DNA from 3 places in the Desulfosporosinus sp. BICA1-9 genome. Region 2 is predicted to be linked to each of the others. Evidence: riboswitches for the same ligand, from Rfam matches in the RefSeq annotation. Region 2 holds a riboswitch; each other region holds the start of a gene.

Region 1 (3,278 bases), on a different contig from region 2:
TATTATGCCGCAATGGGGTAATGATGACAATATTAAACGCAGTTTGAATGAAAACAAAGTGAAACTACAGATCCAATATGAATTAATGGAAGAACAGACCATCTTAGAAATGGTAAAAATGGGATTGGGGATCAGTATTCTTCCTGAACTAATTTTGCTCAATGTACCCGAAAACGTACACATAGTTGATTTAGATAAACCTCATTATCGTATCATAGGAATTGCAGCACTTTCTCTGAAAGACCTATCTCCCGCTGCGAAAAAGTTTATTGATTGTACTCGTTCTTGGTTACGTGATCATGACCTTCTAGAATTTTAAACAAATATTTGAAAGTGGCTAACCTATAAGTTTAGGTTAGCCACTTTCTATTACATTTTAGCAATGATTTGTCCCATCTGGGAGATGTCGTACCCTCCGATTCCCAGCACTTCATTTCGAAAAGCAGGGGATTGCAAGATACTCATTAATGCCTGAAAATGATGTCGTTCTAGATCTTCCTGTCGTATTACTAAATCATAGCGTTCTTTATGCAGAGGGATAAAATCAAGATTTATAAATTGCATGACTACCTTTTCAATCCCTAAACCAACGTCTGCTTCACCGCGTGCAACTTTGCTCGCTATGGCAAGATGGGTCATTTCTTCATCTCCATAGCCAAGGATATCTTTGTGGTTAATTCCAGAAATTCTTAGTTTCTCATCTAACAATACTCTTGCGCCGGACCCTCTTTCCCGGTTAATAAAACGAACATCTGGTTTGGTTAGGTCACTCCAAGTGGTTATATTCTGAGGATTTCCTTTGGCAACATAAAAGCCTTCCATTCGATAAACCAAGTTAATAATACAGGTCGGATGACCGGGTAAAAGCCTTCGAACATAGGGGGTATTATATTCGTTGGTATCGCTATCCCATAAGTGCGCAGTAACAACGTTCGCCATGCCACGGTAGAGGGCTATGAGACCGTCGATGCTTCCAATATAACGACGCAGGAAGTGAACCTGTGGAAATTGCTTTTCCAAATAGCGGGTTAAGATGTCCAAGACAATATCTTGACCACAAATGACTAAGCTTTCGTCAGATTTAAAACAATGATTTGAGCGGTCGTTCGATATGGGGGAGTCTAATGGGGATGCGACGGGGAATTCTAGGGGATTAAGTCCCTTAGATTTTCGTTTATAATTTTCAATATCAGTACCCTCAACTCGGACTTTGCGACCAATATGGTAAGCTGTTAGCTCCCCCCGCTTTATGAGTTCATAAACTGTAAACTTGGAAATTCTAAGGATGTTAGCAACTTCTTCAGGCGTATAAGAAACATCATTGGACATAGCGAACGCACCTGTCCCTTCTGAATATTTTCTAGCATTGATTAGAAAAAATCATCGCTAATGTACTTGCAATATATTATAACACATTGTACAATGACGATGTAATTCAGTTATCTTAGCTTATGTTTGTTTAAGTTAAACACGAGGTCCCATCTACATAACACCGGCAAGTATAAACTAACATAACTCGATATACTAACTATAGCGAAGGTTGTGCGGTGAGTATATCTCAAGAGGGAGAAATACTTGGAAAAATTGAATAATTAATCTCCGAGCCAGAATGACCTAACGAGCAAATCTATGGTCGCTGGACAGGGCCTTGGCCCTCAGGGTGTTCCCAGAAATAGGTATGCCTTCACGTTTTGAAAAGGAGTAGCTCATATTAGACTGGAACACCAGTTTATTCATGGCTCCCTTTCATGGGAGTCCTATTTTTTTATTCATTGTTCTTGACGAAGGGAAGGGGGTTATTTGTGTTTATACTAATTTAAGGGGACTGGATTTTTCCCCATTACTAATTTCATTAAGAGCAGCTTTCATAGCCACTATTGTGACTTTTTTCTTGGGAATCGCAGCTGCCTGCTTTGTTTCGGGATATCGGGGGAAATTCAAAGGATTGATTGATGGAGTCCTAACTCTGCCTCTGGTTTTACCACCTACTGTGGTAGGATTTTTGCTGCTAATCCTATTTGGTAAGAATGGACCCTTGGGAAAGTTCCTGTTGGCCCTTGGCACGACTGTCATATTCTCTTGGCCCGCTACCGTTATCGCAGCGACGGTTGTCGCCTTTCCCTTGATGTATCGCACAGTCAGAAGCGCCTTTGAACAAATTGATCAAACGATGATCTATGCGGCACGCACCTTGGGCGTCTCGGAATGGAAGATATTTTGGAAGATTACAATTCCTCTTTCTTGGCCGGGAGTCGCTGCAGGTACTGTCTTGGCCTTTGCGCGAGCTTTGGGAGATTTTGGTGCCACACTGATGATAGGTGGTAATATTCCCGGGAAAACCTTGACCATTCCGGCGGCAATCTTCTTTGCGGCCGAGAGCGGAGCCATGGGAAAGGCCTTGATTTGGGTGATTCTAATCGTACTTATTTCGATCATCGTGATGACGCTAATGAATTACTGGACTGATTACCAGCGCAAGATGATTGCGACTATTAGTAGGAGATAATATGGATTTATTGGTTGATATCCAAAAAACACTTCCGGGCTTTGAGCTCGATGTTCATTTCGAGACGGGTCAGGACATTCTTGGACTCTTGGGAGCATCTGGTTCCGGTAAAAGCATGACCTTGCGCTGTATCGCGGGCATTGAAACCCCTGATCAAGGCAGAATTGTTCTCAACGGTCGTATTCTATTTGACTCCCAGAAGGGCATCAATCTCCCCTGTCAGAAGAGAAAGCTGGGTTATTTATTTCAAAATTACGCTCTTTTTCCCAATATGACCGTCGAAGAGAACATTGGTTTTGGGCTTGGAGATAAAAAGCGAGACGCTCAGAGGGCAATCATTAAGAAAATGGTGACGATGATTAAGCTGGAAGGCTTGGAAAAGAGGTACCCCAACCAGCTTTCGGGAGGACAACAGCAGCGCGTTGCGCTAGCCCGGGCTTTAGCGATTGAGCCAGAGGCTTTGCTCCTCGATGAACCCTTCTCGGCACTGGATGACTATCTCAGAAGTCACATGGTTCAACAATTGACGGAAACCATAGCCGACTATCCAGGGGTTACCCTGTTCGTAACCCATAACATGGACGAAATCTATAGCATTTGCAATCAATTGGTCGTGCTCTCACAGGGTAAAATTGAAGCACATGGAGGGACAGAAGACCTATTTCGATCACCGCCAACCCTGATCTCCGCGCAATTAACCGGGTGTAAGAATTTTTCTCGGGCTAACTACCTATCACCATTTGAGTTAGAGGCCTTGGATTGGGGAATTCAC
Region 2 (3,278 bases):
GAAGAGTAAATAATTCCAAGCCTTCAGTCGTCAAATTTTCTGCAAAGTCCCCTGGACCAACGTCCAACCCTTTGTCCGTCATCTTCTTGATGCTCTCCATGGAGAGTAAGCTCACCATCCGATGCCAATCTCCACCATGCGCATCCCCTTCAAGACCAAAATTGACTTTTAAGATCCCTTCTCCTACGTTCTTCTTGCGCATTCCTTTTTTCTCGCTCGTACAAACAGCGACTATTTTCCCCATCTAATATGCCTCACTTTCATCTCATTCAATATTTGGAAAAGCTTACTCCCCCCACTGAATCTACCCATGGCTAAAGCCAGGGGCACGGCGCTAAGCCTTTTGGTCATTCTTCAACCTTCGAACCTCGAGCCTCGAACCTCGAACTTCGATAATGTCCGCTCTTTCCCCCAAGCTTCTCAACCAGATAAATATCTCCAATCGTCATTGTTTTATCAATGGCTTTACACATATCATAAATGGTTAAGGCGGCAACACTAACCGCTGTGAGGGCCTCCATTTCTACCCCAGTCTTCCCATGGACCTTGACACTAGCTTCGATATCAATTTCACCCGGTTCTACTAATTTAAAATTAAGTTTTGCCCCAGTGATCGCTAACGGATGGCACATAGGAATCAATTGGGAGGTTTGTTTTGCTGCCATAATTCCCGCCACTTGCGCGACTGCCAAAACATCTCCTTTGGCGATAAGGCCTGAACGAATGCGTTCCAGTGTCTCTGGCTTCATTAGTACTTTACCCTGAGCAACCGCAACCCTCGCTGTTTCTGCTTTGTCACTTACATCCACCATCCGGGCGCGTCCTTCTTCATCAAAATGTGTTAAATCCACTGCTTACCCTCCGATCTGAGACATGACACGCGTATCTTGCCACGCTTCGTTATTCATATGATGTTCTGCGGGTTTATGCCAAACTGCTTGCGCAAACAGCTTCATAATATCCGAGTCCGAACTATTCTTTCGCAAAGGCTCACGCAAATCAACTTCATGTTTACTATGCAAACACGGACGTAGTTTCCCATCCGCTGTTAAACGCACCCGATTGCACGAATCGCAAAAATGACGGCTTAGAGCACTGATAAATCCGACACTCCCTTTATATCCTTTCGGTCGAAAATACTCTGCCGGCCCGCCCCCAAGTATCTCTTGGGTAGGAACCTCATGATGGATCCCTAAACGTTCTTTCATTTCCGATATGGGGACGAACTCCGTCCGATGGTCTGAACTGACTCCAATCGGCATGAGTTCAATGAATCGGATATGCAACGGGTATTGCTTAGCTAAGGTCAGGAAATTAGGCAACTCTTCCGTATTAAAATCTCTGACAACCACGACATTGATTTTCACCGGATTCAGACCTGCTTCGAGTGATCGGAAAATGCCTTGAATCACTTTCGAAACATCTCCACCTCGAGTATTTTCAGAAAAGCGCTTCGGATCCATGGTATCCAAACTAATATTAACGCGTTGAACACCCGCCGCTTTTAGGTCAAAGGCCATTTCTGGGAGTAACATACCATTAGTTGTCAGCATAAGATCCTCAACCCCTGGAAGTTGAGCTGCTTCCCGTAGAAATTCTAAGATCTCCTTGCGAACTAAGGGTTCTCCTCCTGTGATACGGAATCGACGGAATCCTAATTGCGTGCTTATCTTCATGAGCCTTAGTATTTCTTCGAAAGAAAGAATCAACTCATGAGGCATCCATTGAACTCCATCTGCGGGCATACAGTATTTACAGCGCAGATTGCATCGATCCGTTACAGAAATTCTAAGATAGTCAATTTTCCTAAGAAATTGATCCTGCATTGCCACTCCTCTTTTCAAGACTAAATTTGGGTAAACAAAAAAACCCGCGGTCTGTAAACAACCGGGGAATCTAATCCACCTGTCGACAGACTCCTTTCCAGCAGGAGATATTACAGTTTCCCATAATACCCGAGTGTCTTTCGACACTAGTCTGGTCACCATAGCCTAAGCTTTAGGGGATCCAGCTTCGGAGCGAGACGATTCAATTTAACCTTATAGAGATAAGTTCGTGATTAATAGTTGAATTCCTTTTTTTTCACATCAATTATTATACGTTTATTTTTTCTTATTTTTCAAAAAATGATTCAGGTTTACCTTAAATTATTGTACACTAGAGGAAAGAAATGCTTCAAGGAGGTATCATGTCGAACGAAACGGTTACCCATTCCATTCTTAAAGCCCATGGGCCAAAGCTTGAGTGGTTGCAGGACACTGTGGTCCGAGAAGTCCCTTTAACCATCCATTATAACCGTGAGGAGATCGCTACCCTTTTATGCTCCCCCTCTCAAACTGAAGAACTTACTTTTGGCTTTCTGATCAATGAAGGCTTTATACAGGTTCCTGAGGATGTCTATGAAATTCGCCACGATCCGGTTGACCACTTGGTTTGGGTGGAAGGAAAACCTTGTCTTTTGCAAAAAGAACTCATGAGTAAACGATTTGTTTCCGCTTGTTGCGGTAAAAGTAGAGCTTCATTCTGTTATGCCAATGATGCACTTATGGTTAAACCGATCACGTCAACCTATAGCATCTTACTCCAAGAAGCGTATGAATATGCAAAGTACTTGGAATCTTATCTTCCACTCTTTCAAGAGACGGGTGGTATCCATAGCGGCGGAGTTGGGAATCAAGGTGAGATTGTCCTGACAAGCTACGATATCGGTAGACATAATGTCTTTGATAAACTCAGTGGAAGTGCCTTTCGCTCTCGTATTAGTCTTGAAAACCATGTCATTTTCTTCAGTGGCCGAGTCTCCTCGGAAATCCTGCTTAAGGTTGCCAAAATGAAAGTGCCCATCCTGATCGCTCGTGGTGCGCCGACGGATATGGCCCTTTCTCAGGCGAACGCTTTGAACATCACTGTCGTGGGGTTTGCAAGGGATCGCCGCCTAAATATTTATACTTGTCATGATCGGATTAGTAATTAAGAATCGCCGACCAATCGTCTGGTGTATTCACGTTACAAAAGACTCTGCTCAAATCAGAAAACCCCTCAAGTTCCGTTTCTTCCACATACCGTACGGCACAAGACGAGTAAAAATCTATGATCTTGAGGCGATCTGCCTCAAGATTTTTTTTGATAGACGGAAGGCAACGTTGATGATAATAGGCATGCAGAGGGTGAAGGCCGGATTGTAGCTTTGGGACAACGGCGTCATACTTTGAAATCCGAGTAAACAGAAAACGGATCATCTCCGCTCTCAAAAAGGGCATATCACAAGCCACAAAAAA
Region 3 (3,278 bases), on a different contig from region 2:
CCAACTTTAACATACCCCTCATCCGGTTGTTCTAAGCCAGCAATCATGCGTAAAGTCATACTTTTTCCGCATCCCGAAGAACCCACTAAAGCTAAGGAGGATCCTTCAGACAGTTTAATATCAACTTGAAGTGAGAAGAGTTCCAAGGCTTTGGAAATCCGGACTTCGATCATCGATTTCCTCTCCTTCCAACCTGTCGATTGAGTAGATTGATCAAGATCAAAACCATAAGTGCGGTACCTGCCATAATTAAGGCTAAAAGATTAGCGGTCGACTGATCTCCGGCTAACATAGCATTGTAAATGGCAATAGGCATAGTCAGCGTTTCACCCGGAATGCCACCCGAGACCATGAGCGTCGTGCCAAAATCCCCCAAAGCCCGAGCAAACATGAGCACAAGTCCAGCAACGATCCCTTTCCAAGCGTTGGGAATGACAACACTGAAAAAAATGTTGAGTTCAGTCCTGCCGAGAACACGGGCGGCATCTAAAAGATTGGACGGGATTCCCTCGATGGCGGAACGGGCCGTTTTAATGAAAAAAGGGATTGAAACAACGGTAGCAGCGATAATCGCTCCTCGGGTTGTAAACACAAGAGGGGTTCCGAGTCTTTCAGCTAGTTGTCCGATCCAACTATTCCGGCCTAGAATGACCAGTAAGTAGTATCCGAGAACGGTTGGCGGCAAGACCATGGGTATACTAATCAGCGAATCGAGAACCTCCCGCCCTTTCCATTGGGTATTCCCTAAGTACCAGGCGATCGGCAACCCGATCAGCAGCCCAATGAAAGTGGCAGTTAAAGCCAAACGCAAGGAGAGATAAAGAGGCGTTAAATCTGATATGCTCATAGTTACAACCACTTTCCAAGACTTCTTATAGCTATAGTTTTACGATACCTTTGTACACTGGGGCCTTCAAAAACTCTAAATTTTAGATTATCTTATTTTTTTACAAATTCATCTGGAAGTAGGAATCCATAGTTTTTCATGACTACACGACCCTTTTCTCCGTTGACATAGGCCATAAATTTACGGGCATTTTCTTCCTGCTTCGTCGTTTTCAAGATAGCCATTGCTTGATTAAGAGGAGCGTGCCAGGAACCGTCAATCAGAGTAAAATCCACTTCATCTGGTTTATAGATGGAAAGAGCAATAATCGCAGCATCCACATTTCCTGACTTGAGGATAGCTAGAGTGTCTTGTATATTCTGTCCATAAACCATTTTTTGTTCTACATTGACCCACAGGTTGCGGTATTCTAGAGCTTGTTTAGCGGCTTTGCCGTAAGGGGCGTGCGACGGTTCGGCAATGGCAATTTTCTTGACCATAGGATTGTCTGCTAAGTCTTGTAAATCCGTGATACTTAAATTGCTTCCTTTCAGAGTGGCGATACCGATTCTTCCTTGGGCATAGAGCTGTTGAGTGTCCGCTAAAATTAAGCCTTTTTTGTTAAGTGCCTCAATATAAGCAACATCGGCCGCTGCAAAAATATCATAGGGGGCTCCGTTTTCGATCTGCAGGGCAGTCGTTCCCGTGGAACCAAAGGTTATCTCGGTAGGGATATTTGTCTCCTGCTCGAATTGAGTAGCGATTTCCTTAAATGCCAAGGTTAGATCAGCAGCGGCCGCAATCCGAAGTTTTGAGGTAGTTGATGGTGTATTTTGGCCAGGCGCTGCGCACGCAGTTACACCGAAAAGAATGATTAATGATAGCATAACTAACCATAAAGTACGATTAATACTCTTGACCATAAAACGAACCTACTTTCTTTATTAGTATTTGGTCCTGACTCAATTAACTCGTCAATATATAATGCGCTACTCTAGAAGCGACTATCACGGTTCCTTTCATCTATTCCTTTTCAGAAGAATTCTGCGAATTAAAACGGCTCCACAGGAAAGTGGAGCCGTCATGTAATCGAAAGCAATTAAATGCGACCACCTCCTTTTCAAAGTGAAGGCATATCCATTTCTAGACATACCCTGAGGGCGTTAAAGCCCTGGCCGATGAACCATGGATTTTTCTCTTTAGATTAATCGGCTCGGAGAGTAGATTTTATTCAGTTGGGAGAGAAAATTTACCTTTCTAAGTAAGATTAACACATCTTATTATTTCTGTCACTAACCTATGTCTACTATAAATTCATTGGCACGGGAACAAGACTTTATACCTAATGTGTTTAACTGGTTTGTTGCATGACTTGACAGTGACATTTAATGGCTAATACAATTCACCTTAAGAGCAATTGTATTTTTTTCTAATAGGCAAAAAGGTACTAATATGATTCAAATAGGAGGAGTTTTTATGATTCAAGTGGCTATTCCTGGCCGAGGGGACCTTAACCTAGAAGTATTAATCCTCGATTACAACGGAACATTAGCTTTAGACGGGCAAATGTTTGAATCTGTTAAGGAAAGTCTCAACCGTTTATCTGCTTTTCTGGAAATTCACGTTATAACTTCAGATACCTTCGGTAGTGTAGAACAGCAATGTGAAGGATTACCTGTTCAGGTAAAAGTATTGGAGACTATAGATCATACCCAAGAAAAGGCAGCTTACTTATTGCAGTTCGATTCCCGGGAAGTTGTTGCCATAGGGAACGGTGCCAACGATCAAGTAATGCTTGAAAAGGCGAATTTAGGCATTGCTGTCATTGGATTGGAGGGAGCCTCCCTGCAGACTCTTAAGTCGGCGGATTTAGTGGTGAATAAAATCGAAGACGGCTTTGGTTTGCTCTTAAAAACTCAGCGTCTCAAGGCAACCCTAAGACGTTAAAGTACAACAGAGCCTTATTAAAAGATGATCTTTCATCTTTTACCTATTCACACTAGGCATAATAAGCATTAATAGGCCTATGGTTGTAAGCAGAGTTGGACAAGGAATAACTCCTACAGGTGAAACTGCCAGAAGCATAAAAGCATTTTTGTCCACAAATTCAGGGTACCACAATCCCAGGAAAATAAAAGCAAGGGCAATTACAATTATCCATTTACTTTCAGTTCTTTGAATATTTTCCTTCCTCCTAAATAGTTGCACTAGTGCGGCTAATGCTAATATGCCGAAGGTAACGGCATGAAAAGGATTCCCAAAAACAAGTGCATTGATTGTGACTGATAACAGCAGAATACTTACGGCTGTTTGAAATATCCATCGTCTTAAGTTCTCTTTGGTTACCACGAATAATGCAAACAGAGCCAGCCCCTCAATGAACCATTCTTCCTGGCACAGTTTTTTAGTCTCTTCTAGCTTTTGACTAAAGGTCTTTATAAAGTCTACATAG

Evidence for each region. A riboswitch is a leader RNA that binds a small molecule or an ion and turns the genes downstream of it on or off. The one in region 2 is predicted to bind molybdenum cofactor.
Region 1: another riboswitch for molybdenum cofactor. It lies ahead of modB (molybdate ABC transporter permease subunit); the one in region 2 lies ahead of moaA (GTP 3',8-cyclase MoaA).
Region 3: another riboswitch for molybdenum cofactor. It lies ahead of modA (molybdate ABC transporter substrate-binding protein); the one in region 2 lies ahead of moaA (GTP 3',8-cyclase MoaA).

What each region holds. Positions count from the first base shown of each region.
Region 1 is NZ_JUEE01000131.1:33,505-36,782, forward strand. It holds gene JL57_RS15495 (LysR family transcriptional regulator) at 1-319, shown strand, start outside; gene JL57_RS15500 (helix-turn-helix transcriptional regulator) at 370-1,329, opposite strand; molybdenum cofactor riboswitch at 1,586-1,718, shown strand; gene modB (molybdate ABC transporter permease subunit) at 1,799-2,506, shown strand; gene JL57_RS15510 (sulfate/molybdate ABC transporter ATP-binding protein) at 2,508-3,278, shown strand, end outside.
Region 2 is NZ_JUEE01000154.1:55,312-58,589, forward strand. It holds gene JL57_RS19485 (MOSC domain-containing protein) at 1-244, opposite strand, end outside; gene moaC (cyclic pyranopterin monophosphate synthase MoaC) at 348-851, opposite strand; gene moaA (GTP 3',8-cyclase MoaA) at 855-1,826, opposite strand; molybdenum cofactor riboswitch at 1,901-2,031, opposite strand; gene fdhD (formate dehydrogenase accessory sulfurtransferase FdhD) at 2,189-2,974, shown strand; gene JL57_RS19505 (molybdenum cofactor guanylyltransferase) at 2,964-3,278, opposite strand, start outside.
Region 3 is NZ_JUEE01000242.1:9,442-12,719, reverse strand. It holds gene JL57_RS35930 (sulfate/molybdate ABC transporter ATP-binding protein) at 1-173, opposite strand, end outside; gene modB (molybdate ABC transporter permease subunit) at 170-847, opposite strand; gene modA (molybdate ABC transporter substrate-binding protein) at 940-1,749, opposite strand; molybdenum cofactor riboswitch at 1,924-2,057, opposite strand; gene JL57_RS29615 (HAD family hydrolase) at 2,303-2,773, shown strand; gene JL57_RS29610 (hypothetical protein) at 2,813-3,278, opposite strand, start outside.